4 regions of the Paenibacillus diazotrophicus genome follow, and region 4 is predicted to be linked to each of the others. Evidence: a T-box and tRNA genes for the amino acid it is inferred to sense, from the RefSeq annotation. Region 4 holds a T-box; the other regions hold tRNA genes.
The links. The T-box of region 4 lies ahead of leuS (leucine--tRNA ligase). A T-box ahead of a tRNA ligase gene usually reads a tRNA of that ligase, here a tRNA-Leu.

Region 1 (5,097 bases), on a different contig from region 4:
TCAAGCATGACCTGCCCGGACTGCAGGATCAGGTGCAGACTGACGTTCTGGGCGTAACGGGAACCATGCCGGCGATTCTGGGCCAGCTGCGCAAAAATACACTCCAGCTCACTCAATGTCCGCTCTGAGTCCCCCGATCTCAATGCCGAGAGCACCCGTTCACCCCACTCCGCTTCGTACCGGTACTGCAGATAATCACCGGTCTCCAGCTTATCCATAGTCAGGATACGGTTTTTGCCCAGATACCATTTCTGGTCAGCCGCACCTCTTGCCTGCTTATAGGACGACGGCAGCTCCGACAGACTGCTCACTCCCTCGCCCACCCCGATGGTCACGCTGAGCTTCAGCCATTGCCGCAGATTGCTGCGAATGGATTCCGCCAGTAAGAGCAGCTCCTGCTCTGGGGACTGATCCTCCTCAAGCTCCTCAGTCTCCTCAGTCTCATCGGTATCCCCTTTCTTCAGCTCCGGTGTAAGCAGAATCCCTACATATTCTCCGGGCTGCTTCTCAAAGGTGATGCCCCTCATCTGTTTGTCGATTAATTCCTGAATAATATTCAGCACCGTATAGGACAACAGTTGCTTGTCCTGTTCACTCCGGGTATCCATTACTTGCGGTACGTCATCAATCATAATAACCATGATGATGTAATCGCTTGCAGATAACAGCGGCAAATCCAGGAACTCCAGCTTCTCCCGGATATGTGCCGGATGGATGCTGTCGCTGATGACGGACAGAAGAAACTTCTCGCGCAGCAGCGGCAGGCTCTGCGCCAGTTTCACCTGCATCTCTTTCACCCGGCTTCGTTCCCGGGCTTCTGCATCAAGCGACTCTGTAACTTTGCCCATAACAGCGGCAAGCTCTTTGCGGCGTATGGGCTTCAGAAGGTAATCTACCGCATGGATTTGAAGTGCAGACCGCAAATAATCGGCGTCATTATGACCGCTAATGAACACAATCTTGGCGAAAGGCAGCACGGTGCGCACCTCCGCTGCCATCCGGATTCCATCCATTGCCGGCATTTGCACGTCCGTCAATACGATATCCGGTTTCAGCTCCTTGATCAGCTCGAGTCCCGCATCCCCATCATCCGCTGTTCCAATAAGCTCAATTCCCTGCGCTGCCCAGTTCACATAGTTCCGTAGACCGTTCAGTACAGACGGCTCATCATCCACTATGACCAGTGTTTTCATTGAAATGTTCCTTTCTGTTCCCGTTAGTTATCCTGTCAGTTTCCTAAAAAAAGTAAAACGCCCAGTCTCCCGGGCGCTTCATCATTTCTGATCTTTAGCTGTCAAATCAAAGGCAAAGCAAGCCGCAGCCTCTACCTGCTTGAAGCCCTCTCCAATATAAAGTGCCTGGGCACGATCATTTTCCGCATTTACACACAATACCGTCTGCGTATAGGAATGATCTTTGGCGAACCGCAATGCCGCCCTCAGCAGAATTTTCCCCAGTCCTTGTCCTTGATACTCCGGAAGTACAGCCAGTGGCCCAATGTTCATGATCGGTGATCCTTGGTAATCATCGTCTGCTCCACGGACAACACCCACAGCAAGCCCGTTATGGTACAGGATCATGAGGCCGCCTTCAATGTAGCTCTTGCGGGAGATCATCTGAGTGACCATTTCCGGTGTGGCCGGTGTTTCACTGCCTTTCAGTTTGGCAAATCCGGCATTTCTCACCCCGCACCAGACAGGCTCATCGATTCCAGGCCGAAAAGCCTTAATGTCGTATCCGTTAGGCAAGCTGAGATCAGGAACAGATTCTTCATCCCGTACAAGCAAATAGGAATAACGCTCCACGGCAAAACCGGCAGCCAGTATATTCTGCGTCTCTCTTGTATTGACTGTTGGCACGAAGATATTCAGCTTATCCAGGCCGGCCGTATGCCGTAGAACAGCTTGTAACAACTCCCGGTAGATGGCATGTTCAGCTGTATCCGCCTGAAAAATCCGGAATTGGCCTTTCCGTCCCCTCCGGTTATAGTCATTCAAAATCAGTGAAGCGGCTGCAACCAGCGATCCCTGCTCATTGATGGCCACATAGGTAGGGTTCTCGTCGGACAGTTCAAACTCGGCAAGCTGCTCTTCATATAAAAAGGAATCATCAATATCCGGCCGGTGCTTCCGGCAAAAGTCCAAAAACTCGTTCCTTCTCTCCTGGCTTAACGCTTCAATCTTCATGTAATATGCACCCTTCCCGTCCATTATATGGCTTCTATAAGATATCAGAAGTTCAGTGAACCGAAAAGAGTAAAAAACAATTATATGAGCATTCGGGCATAAAAAAACAAGCATCCCTTCAAAAGAAGGGATGCTTGTGTAAACCATGATGCGGTCAAGAGGACTCGAACCTCCACGATATTGCTATCACTGGCACCTGAAGCCAGCGCGTCTGCCAATTCCGCCATGACCGCATATTCTAATGACTTTCTTGCGCAGTCACAAGATAGATCATATCATCTGAAGATGAGAAAGTCAACAATATTTCCGCAATTATTTTAATACATAAATTTTTGGTTAAATATTGCTTTTATTTGTGAATACGATGTATAATGAGAACAAAGGTTCGCATACTATAAATGAGGTGATTTATATGGCGACTACCAAGAAAACTCCACTATATACACCAACAATCCCAGAAGATATAACCAAAGACGAAAAGTCCCTTGTCAGAAGCTATTTGCTGCTAACGTTCATTCATAAAGTATTTGAACGCGATTGCCGGGTCATCGGCAAGAGCGGATTGTTCAAGACCCCACAGCTGTATATGGAGCTGGTATCCGGCGCAACCAAGAAGACTTCGCTTATGCTCCAGGAGGTCACCCGTGAGCTTACTTCCCATCATCTGAAGATCACCACTATCCGCCAGGATCAACGGGGAGTAGAAGCCGAGTATTCTTGCCGGGGTTATGTTGGCGAGATGAATATCCCATGGCCCGGATTCCGTAATGAAATGATGCTGCGCATGCGCGCCTATCTCGGTCTGGCGCCTGAGCTTACTGTTCTCCCCCGGGAAGATACTGTGGAACAGATGGCGTTATCCATATAAGTCCTTTACTTATCATAAGAACAGCCCCCTCCGCTATGGAGGGGGCTGTTCTTGCTAGTGTTTATAAATTATACGTTCTCCGGCTCTTGTCTAGGTTCGGCAAAGCGCTGGAATATATAGTTGCGGTCAAGCTTCACTACCCGCTTATTGGGACGGCGTATCATCACCTGAGACTCGTCCCAGGCGAGCACAATACCTTTCACATCATTGCTCTCCAAAGCGTCGCGTACAACGCGGATCTTCTCTCCAGAAACCCGGTAAGCATCCAGCTGTTCGTCACTAATCATGAAGATCAAATCTCCTTTCCATACATTCTTGCCTGATCTATCCGTGAAAAAGACCCAAATGAGTAATCATTCGGGTCTAGTTACATGTGGATCTATCTTTATATCGTATGAAGTTCTATATCAGTGCTTCATTCTTCTCAAACCAGAAGTCAAGAACTTTAGCGGACATCACACGTTGTTCCAAATATTCTACCTGATGATCAGTGAATGTCTGTCTCCAGTTGAAAGACAGTTCTTCACACAAACTTGTGATCGTCAAAAGTTCAGACCAAGCGACGTAACGTTTGTACCAGAAAAACTGAGGATGTTCAATCATATAGGGATACAGATCGTCGAATTCCGTATGTTTGCAATCCAGCGCACGCTCGAAGTGATCCTTGGCCTCGGTTAGTTTATCAATAAAAAATTGCTCTGTCACCGGTTCTTTCCCCATTGTGACGCCTCCTCTCTCATGTCTAAATTTTATTATAAAGGAAAACTTATAGAGTGAAAAGCAGTTGTTTTTAAAATAGGCTAAGTTCCTATAATTGTCACCCTTTATTCGTCAAAGACAATGGTTCCTTCACTAAGAGACATAATCCGGACAAGGGACTCCAGTCGGATACCCTGCTCCCGGATGGTTCTGGCCCCTGCCTGAAAGCTTTTCTCCACCACTACACCAAGTCCGACCAGTTCGGCACCGGAGCGCTGAATGATTTTGATAAGGCCGCGTGCGGCGTCGCCATTTGCGATAATATCGTCAATGAACAGCACCTTGTCATCCGCAGAGATAAATTGACGGGATAGCATGATGTCGGTAACAATCCCTTTGGTGAACGAAGGCACTCTCTCACACAGCGCATCCGGATCAGCTAACAGCGTTTTTTTGCGGCGGGCAAATACCAGCGGCACCTTCATTTCGTAAGCGGTGGCAAATGCCACGGCAATACCCGAGGATTCCACGGTAACCACACGTGTAACTCCAGCATCAGCAAATCTCCCGGCAAACTCCCGTCCCATTTCCATCGTCAGCATAGGATCAACCTGGTGGTTGAGCAGTGCGTCCAGCTTCAGTACCTGGTCTGAAAGGACGACCCCTTCCTGCAAAATCCGTTGTTTCAATAATTCCATGACTATGAACCTCCATTACCCTTTATAATTCCAGACGTTCCACAATAATGACCGTATTTAAGCACTAGGCGGAAGTCATGTCCTTCTGCTCATCATCATAACCTGTACTATATGGACTGCACAAGGCTATCCTTTGGCACAGCCATTTTTATCTTCGCAGCACAATTAAGGAGGGGAGCCATGAAATCCCATGTCCGTACTCTGCAAATCGCTTTTACCTATATTGGCACCATCGTAGGTGCCGGATTCGCCACCGGTCAGGAAATCCTGCGGTTCTTCACAAGATATGGTCACTGGGCAGCACTGACCATTCTGCTATCCACCGCTCTGTTCATCTGGCTCGGTACCAAAATGATGATCATCAGCCGGCGCATTGAAGCAGATTCTTATGAGGATTTCAACCGCCATCTCTTCGGTGAACGTGTGGGCAAAAGCATCAGCCTGTTCACGATGATCATCTTGATCGGCGTTAATAGTATTATGCTGGCCGGGGCAGGAGCTATTTTTCAGGAGCATCTCGGATTGCCCTATCAGGCAGGACTTTTGCTTACAATCCTCGGGTCTTACCTGCTCCTGAAGCGCGGGATTTCAGGTATCCTGCAGATCAACAGCCTGGTCGTACCGTTAATGCTTACTCTGTCGCTAA
Region 2 (5,097 bases), on a different contig from region 4:
TCAAGGTCACTATCCTCGTATACCTCTTTAATCGATGAGCCGGGGATAATATCATGGAATTGGTTGCGGAGGAGGATTTCCCATATCCCTCTGAGCTCTTCCGCAGGGTAACCGGTTGCAAGATCACCTCGCCGGACACTGGTGAGCGTATGCAGCCACTCTGCATCCCGTAGCAGCAATTCCAGCCGCCGGTTGTATTTTTTGTTCTTGGCCTGAGAGGTATATGTCCCCCTGTGGCATTCAAAATATAACTCGCCATTCCAGGTATGCACATAGGCATCCGAATTTTCGATCCGTTCATGCAGCCCGTCAAAATACGCTCCTGCGCTCCCCATCTCCAGCTTGGGGATCCCTGGAAGCTTATCGAACCGCCGCCGAAGCTCCAGCATTTCCCGTGTAGGCCCGCCGCCTCCATCACCCCAGCCATAAGTGAACAGCAGATTATCATTGATCTCCTTGTCCTGATACGAATTCCAGATCCCGCGCAGCATTGCGGCTGTCATCCGGCCGTTGTATGTGTACGCATCTCCGTTCTTCTCCGAGGTGGTAATGAAGTGCGTCAATATTTCGGAACCGTCCAGCCCGCGCCACCAGAACGTATCATGCGGCATCCGGTTGAACTGGTTCCAGCTAATTTTGGTTGTCATGAAGGTCGAAATCCCCGACTTGCGTAAAATCTGCGGCAAAGCCCAGCTGTATCCGAATACATCCGGCAGCCACAAATACTTGCTCTCGATGCCGAACTCTTCCCGGAAGTAGCGTTTGCCCGCCACAATCTGGCGGACCAGTGATTCACCGGACGGGATGTTACAATCCGACTCCAGCCACATGGCTCCTTCAGCTTCCCAGCGGCCTTCCTTGATTTTGTCTGAAATCTTCCCGAACAGTTCAGGGTAATCACGTTTCAGATAGTCGTATAGTTGCGGCTGTGTCTGCAGGAACTGATATTCCGGGAACTCCTCCATCAACCGCAGTACGGTAGAGAAGGACCGGGCTATTTTCTCCCGTGTATGCTTGAGCTGCCACAGCCATGCAACATCAATATGGGTATGGCCAACGGCTGTAACCGTCACATCAAAGGTTTTGGGCATAGCATCCACAGCATGGTTCAAGCTGGCCCCGGCACGGTACAGCGACATTTCATGGGCCTCTGAACCAGGTTCAGACCAGTCAATTTCACGGAAGGCGTCGTTCAGTGCTTTTTTGAGCCATTGCTTCTCCGGCTGGTCACTGCCCAGATACCGGTACGTGTCCAGCGCCGCCTGCGACAGATAGCACAGATCATCAATCGTTTCATCCAGGTAACCAATCATCGCCTCGCTAATCCGGTGATCCTGAATAACCGCAGGGCCTCCGCCCTCAAGGCCTGACCACAGCCGGAAAACCAGCTCCACGGTCTGCCCGCTTAGCTCCGGCCCAAAGATAACCTCCCTGTGGTTGTTATCCACACCCTGATAAGGCTCCCCGTTCACAAACAGCAGGGATTCAAACCCGGAGTTATTGAAGCTCCCCGACTTGCCAAAATCAAATCTTCCGGCTATTTTGAAGCCCGGTTTACTTATAGGCATCTCGACCACCGTACGCAACCAGACATAACGGTCACGCCCGCGCCAGTGCTCCTGCAGCTTGATCTTGCCATCAAAGGTGACAGCCTCCGGATACACACCGTTAGCCCCGTCTTCATCCTCTGCGAATTCCAGTTCTTCAATCTCCAGCAGCCTGCGGTATCTGTACTTTCCAATCTCCGTCTGACGCCGGATCAGCTTTTCTTCTGTCAAAAACATTATCTTCACTCCTTGTATCCGCTTTCATACTGTCAATATAGCAAATCCCTCCCCTCAAAAACTACGTTATATTTGCTGTTATCCCCCATTTATATTGCATATATTGCTTTTCTGGATTTATAATAAGGGCATCTTACAGACTAAGGCGGCGACAGGACATGCTCGATAGCGACTTGTTGTATGAGCAAGGATATAGCGTAAGCATTAATACACCGGCTGATTCGCTGTTTTATTACTTTGATTATGACCAGCGGTCCCACGACATCAATATGGAATTTCAGCATTTTCATGATTTTTATGAGATTCATATCTTAATGGATTCCAGAGCGACCCATATGATCGAAGGGAATGCGTATGCTCTTCAGCAATATGATATCGTTCTGCTTCGTCCGCACCGTCTGCACAAGACACAATATCCGGTAGGTCCGCCCCACAAGAGACTGATCATTAACTTCGCTATGCCCAAGAATATACCTGGATTAGAAACCGCTTACAAAAATATGTTTCTCTCTTTTGAAGAGGAAGTGCCTATCTACCGTTTGAGTGGCGAGTCACGGAGAGCTGTGTTTGATCCCCTGAACTCGATCTTCACCTTATCACACGGCGCCTCCCCCCTGAATCCTGTATGGGTTCACAGTTTGTTTCAGCAATTTCTGTGTGCCCTGTACCAGCAAAGAGAGCGAAACAGCTATGTCCTGGAGGAAGTAGGGAATTCCACTATGCAAAAAATATATTCAGTTACTGCATACATCCACAGTCACTTCAGCAGCGAACTGTCTCTGGATTCGATCTCCAGGGAGTTCTACATCAGCTCTTATTATTTATCCCATCAGTTCAAGTCGGTTACCGGCTCTACACTGACCGAGTATATCCAAATGATACGTGTCCGCAATGCCCAGCAGATGTTGATCAGCACCCGGCTGAAGATTTCCGTAATCGCCGAACAGTGCGGCTTCAACAGCTTCTCCCAGTTTAACCGGGTATTCCATAAGCTGAGCGGCATATCTCCCTCCGGGTTTCGCAAGCAGCAGACCTCATCCCATTCAGCCTCAACCGCGCTGTCTTACTAGACAAAACATACCAAAAAAGCTTCTGCGCTGCCCGGATGAGCAGTACAGAAGCTTTTGTGTTGTTATGCGGTCAAGAGGACTCGAACCTCCACGATATTGCTACCACTGGCACCTGAAGCCAGCGCGTCTGCCAATTCCGCCATGACCGCAAATTAAGAAATGCAACGCAAGAAGTAATATATCATGAATCTGGTGGGAGGGCAATATTTTTTTTATGAAATGATGTTTTCATGTTCAACTACTTAGCATATGCTGCCATACAGATGAATAGTATATTAGAAAAAACTCCTCTCGTAGAAGGAAGCCTTCTACAAAAGGAGTTTTTTTCTATTAAGGCGCGTATACTTTTGCAGAAATGTGGGCTGGGCCGGTTATTGTTACATCCCCTTGGAGATCCTCCGGGTTTGAGGCAAACACTTGAATGACATGAAATCCAACAGATAAATTTGCAAGAATCGACTGGAACGAGGTGGTCATTGACAGCGGTGCTTCTTCATCGTTTGAGATAGCCCCTTGCTCAGCACTACTGACAACGACTCCATCCAAACGGATTTGAAGAGAGAGCTTGGGTTGATCCGGGGGTGTAGTAAAAACGTTTATCACCTCCCAACCTACTGTCGTATGAAGTTCTATGATGTTAGTTGCAGTCGGAACATTAATACCAAATTCTAATATCAACGTTGGGGATGCATTAATGGGAATACTCACCCCATTGTCCAGGTTTGTCTGGGAGCTTCTAGCAAATTCAACTAAGACATGTGACATTTGTTCACCTCCAATTATTTATTAATCATCATATGGCATAAATTATTAAGTGTTTGTACATTGTCCTATGAACTAAAAACTCTTACCTGTACAAGGGAGGAAGAAATGTGAAAATCATTTTTATTACTTCAGGTTTTAGAGCCATTTATTCCTTTTTCGAACAACGTGTTATAACAGCATTTCAGAATGCAGGCCACTACTGTGAAATATTTACATTAAACCATGATATAACTGCATTAAAACTCATGACACAAACCTTGCAGCCTAATCTTATTGTAGCCATGACCGGATTGAAGATCTCCAGACCCATATTGGAATTCTTGCAACAAGCTGACGTAAAGTCGGCCATTTGGATGACGGAAGATCCATATTATATGGATTGGACTTTACCGCTTATCCCTTATTTCGACTACATTTTCACCATCGACCAAGCTGCAGTAGAACAATATCAAAGACTTGGACATCCATATGTCTATCATCTTCCGCTAGGAACAGACCCGGAGGTATTTCATTCCACACCCGTCTCTGAAGAGTTTACAAGTGATATCTGTTTAGTAGGAGTACCCTATAGCAATCGAATTGAACTTATAGAATTCCTGTTAACGAGAACAGACTACCGTATCCAAATCGTCGGGAGAGGATGGGCACAACATTATAATAAATGGAAAAATCGGAATCGGAATTTACATGTAGTGAATGCCTGGGTAAAGCCCGAAACGGTTGTGAATTATTATAATGGTTCAAAAATCGTTCTAAATATCCATCGTCCTTCTGATGAGAAATACAACAAAAACCGTATCGGTGTGATTGCCAAAAGTATCAACAATCGAACCTTTGATGCTGCCAGTTGTGAAGCCTTTCAACTTATGGATTATAAGGAAGAGCTGGGGAAACATTTTGAGGAAGGCAAGGAAATGGTTTCTTTCAAAGATAAGAATGATTTACTTGAGAAGATTCATTATTATATGGCACACGGCGAGGAACGCAGACAAATGGCTATACAAGCAAGAATACGCGTGTTGACTTCACACACCTTTCAACATCGAATCGATCATTTGCTGATGAAGGTTCAATCTTAAATTGCCGTAACTACGGCGAATGTTTTGGACATCCAGCCGCTGTTGTCTCCGGATTTCCTGATTTATACCACTTCTAGCGGATAAAATCCGGAGACAGCATATGCTCCGATGCGAGCTTTCCTTCGGAAAGCTTTCGAGCGGACGCTTTCCCTCTTCCAGTTCCAAAAATCCCCACCTCCCCCCGTGACTTTGACTTCCGCCAGTCCTTCTTCATCTTCGTTTTGTGTATTCTTTTCCAACTTCCATCAACTCCTGACTATGTTTAGAAGCAAGCTGAATCAGCTGCCGCACATGTTCATCTACCAGGGAGTAAAATGCCAGCTTTCCTTCTTTGCGGTATTTAAGCGGGGATCCGATGATATTTGCCACATTAAAAACAACATGCGAATTAGATGAGAC
Region 3 (5,097 bases), 210 kb from region 4:
GGATGTGATTGTGCTGGAAAGTTCGCAAATCGTATCGGAAGAACCGACAACGATAAGCAAAGACCAAGTCAATGCGCAAATCTCAACACTAAATGAAAAAATAAGTTGGTATAAATACAATATCGAGAGCAGAGAGATAAACGAGCTTAAACCTGACTTGGAGCGGCTTGAAGCGCAGAAAGCTAAAGGCGGAACAGATGATCGCGATAAGCAGGTTATTCAAACTCTCGAAAAGAAGATCAAAGACAGTGAGGACTACATTGCCGCGCAGCAAGCGCTAATTACTGCAGCAGAAGCGCAGATCACTGAGTTACAGTCGCAGCTCGGCGAATAATAAACGAATAATATAACGAAGAGTCTCGCCATCATCGGCGGGGCTCTTTTTACGTAGAGGAGACGTTAACCTATGAAAGTACGCGCACTACTCGAATGTACGATAGATACCGCCAATCCCGCCGCTGAGCTCATCGCAACGATCAGCGCAGTCCTCGGATCAATTCCGCCAGAACAACACGAAGCGGTCTTACGCAAACTAGACGAAGAGGTCGGCGTTGCCCTTGCGTCATTAACACCGGAAACGGGGGAATCCGCATAATGGACGTATTATGGGCGGAAGTCGCCAAGAACGGAATATTTGCGCTGGCCGCTGCGGTTGTTGCCTATGCGCTATGGAAGCAGATGCAGCGAATATCCGACGAGGCCAAACAGCGCGAGGAACGGATTAGCGCGGAGTCAAAGGTCGAGCGCGACCGGATGCATACGGAGGCGCTCGCGCGGGAGGACCGTTTAATGAATCTAGCGGAAGGTTTAACGCAGCGTTTCGAATCGCTGGCCGGTCAGTACGAAAGCCTGGCGCTCGATGTGCGTGATATTAAAACGGTAGTACACGGAAAGGATGCGGCATAATTGACGTTAACAATCGAACAAGTACGCGCGAAGTCCGCTGCGAAGCTCGCCGGGCTTCTTCCGTGTGTCAAAGCGGCGGCAGAGGCGCTCATCGACCGTTCATACGCGGCCGGCATTCCGATCGTGATTACGCAGGGTTTACGGACATTCGCGGAGCAAAATGCGCTATATGAGCAGGGGCGCACGAAGCCTGGTAACGTAGTCACGAATGCGCGCGGCGGCCACTCGAATCACAACTTCGGCGTAGCGATTGATTTCGCGCTGCTTACGAATGACGGGCGCACGGTATCATGGGATACGAAGTTAGACGGAGATCGCGACGGCCTAGCGGATTGGAACGAAGTGGTCGCGCTGGCGAAGGCGCTCGGCTTTGCGTGGGGCGGCGACTTCAAATCGATATATGACGCGCCACATTTCGAGATGACATTCGGACTATCTACCGCAGATTTTCGCGCGGGGAAATGTCCGACACAGGCGCAGACAGACGCAGTCTTAACGTTGATTAATCCGAAACAGGAGGCGGTAGACGTGATCGTAAATAAAGCGAGCGTAATCATTGACGGATGCAAGGCGAATGACGGCGTACTTATCGACGGAGCCGTATACGTTCCATTGCGCGAGGTATCCGATAAGCTTGGCGCGGCCATCACGTGGGATAACGAAAGTAAGACCGCAAGCATCAAAACTAAAACGAATAGGGGAGCGTAATATAATGAAAAAGCGTTTATTGAATCCGGTATTTATCGCAGCGGTCGCAGGGCTCGCGTATCAACTACTCGTTAAGTACGGTGTGGCCCCGGAAGCCGGCGTATACCAGGCGGCCGTTGATATCGTAAGCTATGCGATTATCGGCGTCGGTATTTACAAAACGTTCCCGGCGGACGAGAAGTAACGTAGTGAGGAGGCGCAGTCTTTACGGAGTAACATCCGTGAGGGCTGCGCTTATTTTGCGTTATACCTCAGCGTTCTCAAACGCCAATAATCTCCGCATGAAGCCGGCTGCCTCCTCCGCAATTTCTGCGTCCTCAAGCGCCATATCTCCGAAGTAGCCCCGGCACTGATAGCGAACTAACAGCGTACCATTTACGCGTTGCTGTTCCGTTATTTTTACGCCGCGACGATGGGCCTGCGCCCTAACCGCCTTCGCTTCGTTCGATAACCGTTCTCGGGCCGCGTTAAGCCAGTCAACGTAGGGGTCCGGTGTCCGTAGCGTGAGGAATACGCGTGAATCCCGTTCAAATGCCGCTTGCACCAGCGGCAGGATTACGTAGGGTTTTATTAGGCTGCGGTCATCTTCTGTGATTTCTGCGGGTACTGCGTTCATTGAGAGGCCTCCGTTCTAATACGAATATATGTTCGTATTATAGCGCAGGAAACACGTTCATACAAGCGTATTTATTTGCGCATTGACATGGCGGCTGGCCGCGTGGTATGATCAGATTCGTTCGGTAAACGAATAAAGCGCGCTTGCTAACGTGTAGCATTCCGTTTGTCGGTTCGTATCCCATGCGTAGGGACGAATAAAACGCGTAGGGAAAACGTAAGAAAACGCGTTAACAACGCTGTTATCATGCCGGGGTGGCGGAACAGGCAGACGCACAGGACTTAAAATCCTGCGGTACGTGAGTACCGTACGGGTTCGACCCCCGTCCTCGGCAGTAGTAGAATAAGGGTTCCAGCTCATACGAGCTGGAACCCTTATTTGTTTTTAATCGGTTTGCTACTATTTTGCTAATACTGCCCCTTTTTCTGTAGATACAGGGTCTCCGGTATGCTCGAAATGATGCCTGTACAAATTTCGTGAGGTAATCTTCTTGTTTAATAACAGTCTAGCGAAGGTCTGAAATCCCGTGTATGAGAGGATTACCGGCATTTCGGACGAGAGCGGGAAGAGCATTGTCGGCGGATGCGACTGGATCTTTTTTTCGTGAGATTTTATAACAAATCGTGCATCGCTCTCATATGAACTTCTATTTATAATTGTTAGTATAACGGTATAGCAAGATAATACAGATTCAATTGGAGGGTTAAAGATGTTGAAATGGAAGCGTTCTCTTTCAGTATTGGCCATGACAGCCGTGCTTGGGACGATGGCAGCATGCGGTGGTGGCGGGACCAATAATAATGCGGAAAAGACTGCAGAGCCTGCTGGCACTAATTCTGCCGCAACGGCTGCACCAAGCAATGAACCGGTCAAGCTGCGGATTATGTGGTGGGGATCACAGCCGCGTCACGAGGCAACCCTGGCTGCACTGGATTTGTACACGAAGAATAATCCTAATGTTACCTTTGAGCCGGAGTATTCCGGTATGGATGGCTACTTGGACAAATTATCGACTCAGGCTGCAGCTAACAATGCACCAGATATCATTCAGCTGGATCCGGGCTGGATGCCGGACTGGATGTCCCGTAATCAATTAGCTGAGCTGGCACCTGAGGTTGATGTAAGTAAATTCGATGAGAAATTGCTGGCCGGTGGCCAGCTTGACGGCAAGCAATATGCTGTTCCTCTGGGTTCGGTAGCCTTTGGTATGGTGTATGACAAAGCCGCTATGGATAAGCTCGGGATTGCGAATCCGGCTAATGGATGGACATGGGATGACTTCTTCGCCTTGGCCAAGGAATCCAAATCCAAGCTCCCTGGAGGACAATATTTTACCCTGGACTATGCAGGCAACTATTTTATGTATTCAGCCTACCAATATGCCAGAGGTAAAGGTCAAGTTATCACTGATGATGGCCACTTCAATGTGGATCAGGCTACCTTCTTAGAATGGACCAAGAAATTTGAAGAGCTACGCAAGGATGGACTGGTTCCTCCAGCAGACGTAAATGCATCCGATAAGGAAAATGATCCGCAAATGGACTTGATGGCAGCGGGCAAAGTGTTATTCCGGTACAGCTTCTCTAATAACTTGGGGACTTGGGACAGTATAAAACCAGGTGCTTATGCCCTTGTCACTATGCCGCGTGCAGAACAAGCGGGCGGATGGCTCAAACCGTCCATGTACCTGTCCGTCTCCAAAACCTCCAAGCATGCAGAAGAGGCTAAAAAATTCATCAATTGGTTTGTGAATGATCAGGAAGCGGGAAATACTCTGAAAACCTTCCGCGGTCTGCCGGCCAATAAGGAAATTTCCGCTGCTCTCGAAGCAAGTATGAGTGATCTGGATAAGGTTGGATTAGGACTCCTCCGCGCTACTGAAAAGGATGGTCAGACCTGGTCGGCCGGAGCAGGGGGCTGGACGAACTTTGTTGACAAAGACTGGGTTCTTGTCCGGGATCAGCTTAGCTTTGGAAAGGTCACACCGGAGAAAGCCTTTGATCAGTTGAAAGAAGCAGCGCAATCTTACGAAAAATAAATCAGGAATCAAAGCCCGGAACAACCTTGTTCCGGGTCTTAATTTATATTGGTCATGGAAGGATGATATCAATGAGTAATTCTGTGTGGCATCACCCGGAGGGCGGATATCTGGCCTGGCTGCAGTACCGCCGAGTCACTACGGGGGCAAAAGCAGATCAATATGCGGTATATGATCATATTGTGGCTGTGGAGCAGGATGATGTTATTATCCGATCCGCAGTGAACGAGCTGACTCAAGGCTTAGAGGCAATCACAGGGAGGAATGTCTCCATCTCAAGGGAAATAGGGACAACTCCTTGTGTGATGCTAGGAACCTTCGGGAATGGATCGGAGATAGATAGAGTATTCAGTGGAGAAGTGAGGGGGACTATCCAAGCGGAGGGCTACGCGATACACACGGATAGCCTTACCGGTAATATAGCTATCGGAGCAGTCACCTCCGCAGGTATATTATACGGTGTATTTCACCTCCTTCGGATCATGGGGATGGGGGGCTCTGTCCAGCATTTAAATATCGTGGAGAACCCTATCAATCAGCTGCGCATGATCAATCAGTGGGACAATATGGATGGTAGTGTGGAGCGGGGATATGCCGGCAAATCCATATTTTATGAAGATAACCGGGTAACCAGTAATCGTCAGCGTATCCAGGATTATGCCCGCCTGCTGGCCTCCAGCGGAATCAACGCCATCGCGATTAACAATGTAAATGTTCATCAGGTGGAGAGCCGTCTGTTAACGGAATTCCTGCCAGATGTGGCGGAGCTGGCCGCTATCTTCCGCGCGTATGCCATCAAGCTGTTCCTGAGTATCAATTATGCCAGCAC
Region 4 (5,097 bases):
TGTTGCCGTACTGCTCATCTATGCCGTATTCCTGACCTCGCTCGCTGTCATTGCCATTAATCTGATTCCTATGTTCATCGAGCAGCTTGAAGAATTGAACGAGCATCTGCCGGAGATGACTCTGCATGCACAGGGGCTCATGCGTAATATGAATACCAGACTGATTCCTCCTGGTGTCGAGATGGGCATGAACAACTGGTTTTTTCAGCTGGAAAATCGTCTGGCGGCAGGGATCTCCCATTTTCTCGATAATATTGGTACTACCATTGGTCTACTATTCAATGCGTTTATCGTGCCTTTTCTGGTTTTCTACATTCTTAAGGATTTCGATGTATTTGAACGGACCGTTGTTGCTTGTCTGCCACGCTCGCGCCGCAAGTCCATGGTGAAGCTGCTTAAAGATATTGACGATGCGCTCGGTAATTATATCCGGGGCCAGTTTTTGGTCTGCCTGATTATAGGGGTACTGGCGTACATCGGTTATGCAATTATCGGCATGCCCTATGCACTGCTGTTTGCTTGTGTGGTGGCAGTGTTCAATATCGTTCCATACATGGGCCCGTTTCTCGGTGCAGCGCCCGCGATTGTTATGGCTTCGACCCTCTCGTTTCGCCTTGTGCTGCTCGTAGCAGTGGTTAACACCCTGTGCCAGATGCTGGAGAGCAACGTTATTTCGCCCCAAGTGGTGGGACGGCGGCTGCATCTGCACCCGCTGCTGATTATTTTTGCGCTGCTGGTGGGTGGTGAAGTCGCCGGAATGATTGGTCTGATCCTGGCGGTACCGGTTTTTGCAGCCGGTAAAGTAGTGATTCAGCATTTTCTCGCGTATTATATACGGCGTAAGCCGGTGTAGGAACCTGTAAGAACGAACGTGAGACAATTACGTAAAGTCGGGGAATGGTGCTGGGTTAAGGGCCGTCTGGCGCCGATTAGGGGAAATCATTGACTGTACCTGCTTCTTTTGTATATAATGTGGTGAATATTACTGATTAACCATCAGTAAGTATAGCAGTGCGATGAAGAGGATCATTAATTCGTGAGACCGTTATTGCAGAGAGCCGGCGCAGGGTGCGAGCCGGTTAACGGAGAAGAATGAACTCACCTCGGAGTAACGGCGTTAAGCCGCAGGAGCCGCAAGCTGAAGCTTGAAGCCCGCGTGTGAACCGTCGTCGATTCACCCCCGTTACAGGGTGTCAAAGTGAGTGGCAGGTAAAGCATATCCAGCCGCTAACTAGGGTGGTACCACGGGAATTCAAACCTCTCGTCCCTAGCGATAATACGCTAGGGATGGGAGGTTTTTTTGCGAATATAAGGATGTATAGGTTTCACGCTATAAATCATCCTTATATTTCTCGCTGAAACGGATACCGTCCTTAAAGGACGGCGAAGCCGTTTCCACTTGGGTATTGGGACCATGTTTAGCGGAACAGCGAATTCTGAGCGGATTCTTGGACTTTGCTGCCCGGCAGGCCAAACGGGTGGATTTATAAAAGTTACAGGGAAACGGAATGGAGAAAAATTTTGGAGCTGGAGCAACGTCAGTGGCCGCCTGAAAGCTTTCCGCAGGAAAGCTCACATCGGAAGCATACGCTATTCTCGGATTTCTACCTCGAAGCGCAGTTCAAATCAAGAAATCCGAGTATAACAGCGGGCGGAAGCCCAAAACTTTTTTGTAGTGGAGTTCATTCCCTAAAATTTTTTAAGCGCAGCAGCTTTAACTAGATAAGCAACACTCCAAGGAGGAGCATACAATGAGCGACAACAAAGCAGCAAATGCTACAGCCGCCACAGGCTACCGTGCCCAGGTCATTGAGCCGAAATGGCAGAAGTTCTGGGATGAGAACAAGACATTCAAGACCGTTGAAGAGGCAAACAAACCGAAATTCTACGCGCTGGATATGTTCCCGTATCCTTCAGGCGCAGGGCTGCACGTAGGCCACCCGGAAGGCTACACGGCGACAGACATTGTCTCCCGCTACAAACGGATGCGCGGCTACAATGTGCTGCACCCGATGGGCTGGGATGCCTTCGGACTTCCGGCTGAACAGTATGCGATGGATACCGGTCAACATCCCCGCGAGATCACAGTAAAGAACATTGATAATTTCCGCCGGCAGATCAAATCCCTGGGTTTCTCCTATGACTGGGACCGTGAGATCAGTACAACCGATCCCGAGTATTACAAATGGACACAGTGGATTTTCATCCAGCTGTACAACCGCGGTTTGGCCTATGTGGCAGAGGTATCGGTCAACTGGTGTGAAGCACTGGGGACGGTTCTGGCCAACGAAGAAGTCATCGACGGAAAAAGCGAGCGCGGAGGCCATCCAGTGGTCCGCAGACCGATGCGCCAGTGGATTCTGAAAATCACCGAATATGCTGAACGCCTGCTTGAGGATCTGGAAGAGCTGGACTGGGAAGAAAGCATCAAGGATATGCAGCGCAACTGGATTGGAAAGTCTACTGGAGCTGAAGTGATTTTTGCGATTGAAGGTCATGATGCCAGCCTGGAGGTGTTCACTACCCGTCCCGACACCTTGTTCGGTGCAAGCTATTGTGTGCTGGCTCCGGAGCATAAGCTGGTTGATCTCATTACGACAGAAGAACAGAAGGCGGCTGTAGCAGAATACCGCGAGAAGGCTTCGCGTAAGAGCGACCTGGAACGTACGGATCTGGCCAAGGAGAAATCCGGTGTCTTCACGGGTGCTTATGCTGTCAACCCGGTGAATGGTGCACAGGTGCCGATCTGGATCGCTGATTATGTGCTTGCCGGTTATGGTACGGGAGCGATTATGGCGGTGCCGGGACATGATACCCGCGACTGGGAATTCGCCAAGCAGTTTGGTCTGAAGATTATCGAAGTTGTGCAGGGCGGCAATGTCGAAGAAGAGGCTTACAGCGGGGACGGACCCCATGTGAATTCCGACTTCCTGAACGGTCTGGACAATAAAGAAGCCATTGCGAAGATGATCACCTGGCTCGAAGAAAAAGGCAGCGGCAAAGGCAAAGTAACCTACCGCCTGCGCGACTGGCTCTTCAGCCGTCAACGCTATTGGGGCGAACCGATTCCGATTCTGCACCTCGAAGACGGTACAATGAAGACGGTCCCTGTAGATCAGCTGCCGCTGCTGCTGCCGGAAGTAGATTCTATCCGCCCTTCAGGCACAGGAGAATCTCCGCTGGCCAATGTGACGGAGTGGGTCGAAACGATTGATCCGGAGACCGGCATGAAGGCACGCCGCGAGACCAATACCATGCCGCAATGGGCTGGCAGCTGCTGGTACTATCTGCGTTACATTGATCCGCGGAACGATCAGGAGCTGTGTTCAGCGGAGAAGCAGAAGCAATGGCTGCCCGTTGACCTGTACATCGGCGGTGCCGAGCATGCGGTACTCCATCTGCTGTACGCACGCTTCTGGCATAAGGTTCTGTACGACATCGGTGTGGTGGATACGAAGGAACCATTCCATAAGCTGGTGAATCAAGGCATGATTCTGGGCAATAACAATGAGAAGATGAGCAAGTCGCGCGGCAATGTTATTAACCCGGATGAAATTGTAGAAGCTTATGGCGCGGATACCCTGCGTGTCTATGAAATGTTCATGGGGCCGCTGGAAGCGACGAAACCATGGAATGAAAAAGGTGTGGAAGGTATCCACCGCTTCCTGTCCCGTGTATGGCGCCTGTTCGTGAATGAAGACGGCAGTCTCAGCACCAAAGTTACCGCAGACGGTGGCAGCGATGAGTTCAAACGGACCTGGCACAAGACAATCAAGAAGGTCACGGAGGACTTCGAACATCTGCGCTTCAATACGGCGATCAGCCAACTGATGATTTTCATTAACGATGCTTATAAACAGGAGACCTTGTCCACCGAAGCAGCAGAGCATTTCGTACAGATGCTGTCGCCGCTTGCTCCGCATATCGCAGAGGAACTGTGGCAGCTGCTGGGTCATGAAGGCAGCGTCAGCTATGTGGCTTGGCCGGCTTATGATGAAGCGCTGACTGTAGATGCCGAAGTAGAAATCGTTGTTCAGGTGAATGGTAAAATCGTACAGCGCGCACTGATCCCGCAGGATATGGGTCAGGAAGATATGCAGAACCATGCGCTGTCCCTTCCAAATGTGAAGGCAGCCGTCGAGGGTAAAGCGGTACGCAAGATCATCGCGGTTCCCGGCAAGCTGGTTAATATAGTAGTGGGTTAAGCGAAGAACGCAATTCTGCCCGCAGCAACGGAGTCATCCGTGCTGCGGGCTTTGTTGTTTGAAGCATCCGAATACCAGTTTCCTGCCCTGAGGAGGAACTCTAGTGGTCGAGCGGACCTTGAACGATGTCGCCCTGACCGAATAATGTGTCCAGCTTTTCGACATCTTCATTATATTTATCATGTGTTGTGAGGATCAGCTGCTCAAAAACCCCTTCCAGACTGGTCCGCAAATGGTTCAGAGCTTCCGCTGTAATGCCGCCGCGCACGGCGACCCGCTCCTGCAGCTCCTGTGGAGTGAAATTGCCTTCGGTCAGCAGTCTGCCTGTACCCAGCAGCATTTCGCCAGCGAGCCGGCCCAGCAGGATTTCATCTATGCCTGTGGTTTTAACAGCTGCTTCAATCCACCGCTCAATGAAATAGCTGATGAACGCAGGACCGCAGCTGGAGAAGTCAGAGGCGATCCTTGTATGCTTTTCCTGGATTTCCAGTGGAACCCCTATGAAAGACAGCAGTTCAAGCAGTATGAGCCGATCTTTTTTATTTAGCCTGCTGCCGAATATGCAAAGCGAAGTTCCGCTTTTGGCACAGTGGGTAATGCTGGGGATGACTTTGGCTATTTTGGACGGAAGTGCGGATTCCAGATGGTATAGCATCACTGGACTGGTGATGGATACAACCATCTGTTCGCTCCGTAAGGAAGAAGAGATCTCATCTGTCAGGGATTTGAATTCCAGCGGTTTGACACAGAGGAAGACGATATCGCTTCCGGCTGCAGTCTCCCTGTTGCTGCCGATGATAATGCCCGGATGGCGATTTTGAAGCTGCAGAAGACTGTTCGGACTGCGGTTGCTGGCCAGCACATCACATGGCTCAAGCGCACCCGAAGACAG

Region 1: it encodes a tRNA-Leu, which carries the amino acid that the T-box ahead of leuS (leucine--tRNA ligase) is inferred to sense. The anticodon was not compared.
Region 2: it encodes a tRNA-Leu, which carries the amino acid that the T-box ahead of leuS (leucine--tRNA ligase) is inferred to sense. The anticodon was not compared.
Region 3: it encodes a tRNA-Leu, which carries the amino acid that the T-box ahead of leuS (leucine--tRNA ligase) is inferred to sense. The anticodon was not compared.

The regions. Positions count from the first base shown of each region.
Region 1 covers NZ_JBGJZN010000001.1:2,254,038-2,259,134, forward strand. Annotated here, with positions in the region: gene ACAN54_RS10330 (response regulator transcription factor) at 1-1,193, opposite strand, end outside; gene ACAN54_RS10335 (GNAT family N-acetyltransferase) at 1,275-2,186, opposite strand; tRNA gene ACAN54_RS10340 (tRNA-Leu) at 2,336-2,419, opposite strand; gene ACAN54_RS10345 (YhjD family protein) at 2,599-3,054, shown strand; gene ACAN54_RS10350 (hypothetical protein) at 3,123-3,341, opposite strand; gene ACAN54_RS10355 (hypothetical protein) at 3,457-3,774, opposite strand; gene ACAN54_RS10360 (xanthine phosphoribosyltransferase) at 3,879-4,451, opposite strand; gene ACAN54_RS10365 (YkvI family membrane protein) at 4,632-5,097, shown strand, end outside.
Region 2 covers NZ_JBGJZN010000004.1:16,844-21,940, reverse strand. Annotated here, with positions in the region: gene ACAN54_RS17050 (alpha-mannosidase) at 1-1,784, opposite strand, end outside; gene ACAN54_RS17045 (helix-turn-helix transcriptional regulator) at 1,943-2,854, shown strand; tRNA gene ACAN54_RS17040 (tRNA-Leu) at 2,920-3,003, opposite strand; gene ACAN54_RS17035 (hypothetical protein) at 3,185-3,619, opposite strand; gene ACAN54_RS17030 (CgeB family protein) at 3,727-4,698, shown strand; gene ACAN54_RS17025 (hypothetical protein) at 4,761-4,937, opposite strand.
Region 3 covers NZ_JBGJZN010000007.1:279,651-284,747, forward strand. Annotated here, with positions in the region: gene ACAN54_RS24010 (hypothetical protein) at 1-334, shown strand, start outside; gene ACAN54_RS24015 (hypothetical protein) at 407-595, shown strand; gene ACAN54_RS24020 (SPFH domain-containing protein) at 595-906, shown strand; gene ACAN54_RS24025 (M15 family metallopeptidase) at 907-1,614, shown strand; gene ACAN54_RS24030 (hypothetical protein) at 1,619-1,798, shown strand; gene ACAN54_RS24035 (YhjD family protein) at 1,859-2,230, opposite strand; tRNA gene ACAN54_RS24040 (tRNA-Leu) at 2,479-2,564, shown strand; gene ACAN54_RS24045 (ABC transporter substrate-binding protein) at 2,940-4,268, shown strand; gene ACAN54_RS24050 (alpha-glucuronidase family glycosyl hydrolase) at 4,340-5,097, shown strand, end outside.
Region 4 covers NZ_JBGJZN010000007.1:69,670-74,766, forward strand. Annotated here, with positions in the region: gene ACAN54_RS23005 (AI-2E family transporter) at 1-853, shown strand, start outside; T-box leader at 1,008-1,272, shown strand; gene leuS (leucine--tRNA ligase) at 1,752-4,205, shown strand; gene comER (late competence protein ComER) at 4,306-5,097, opposite strand, start outside.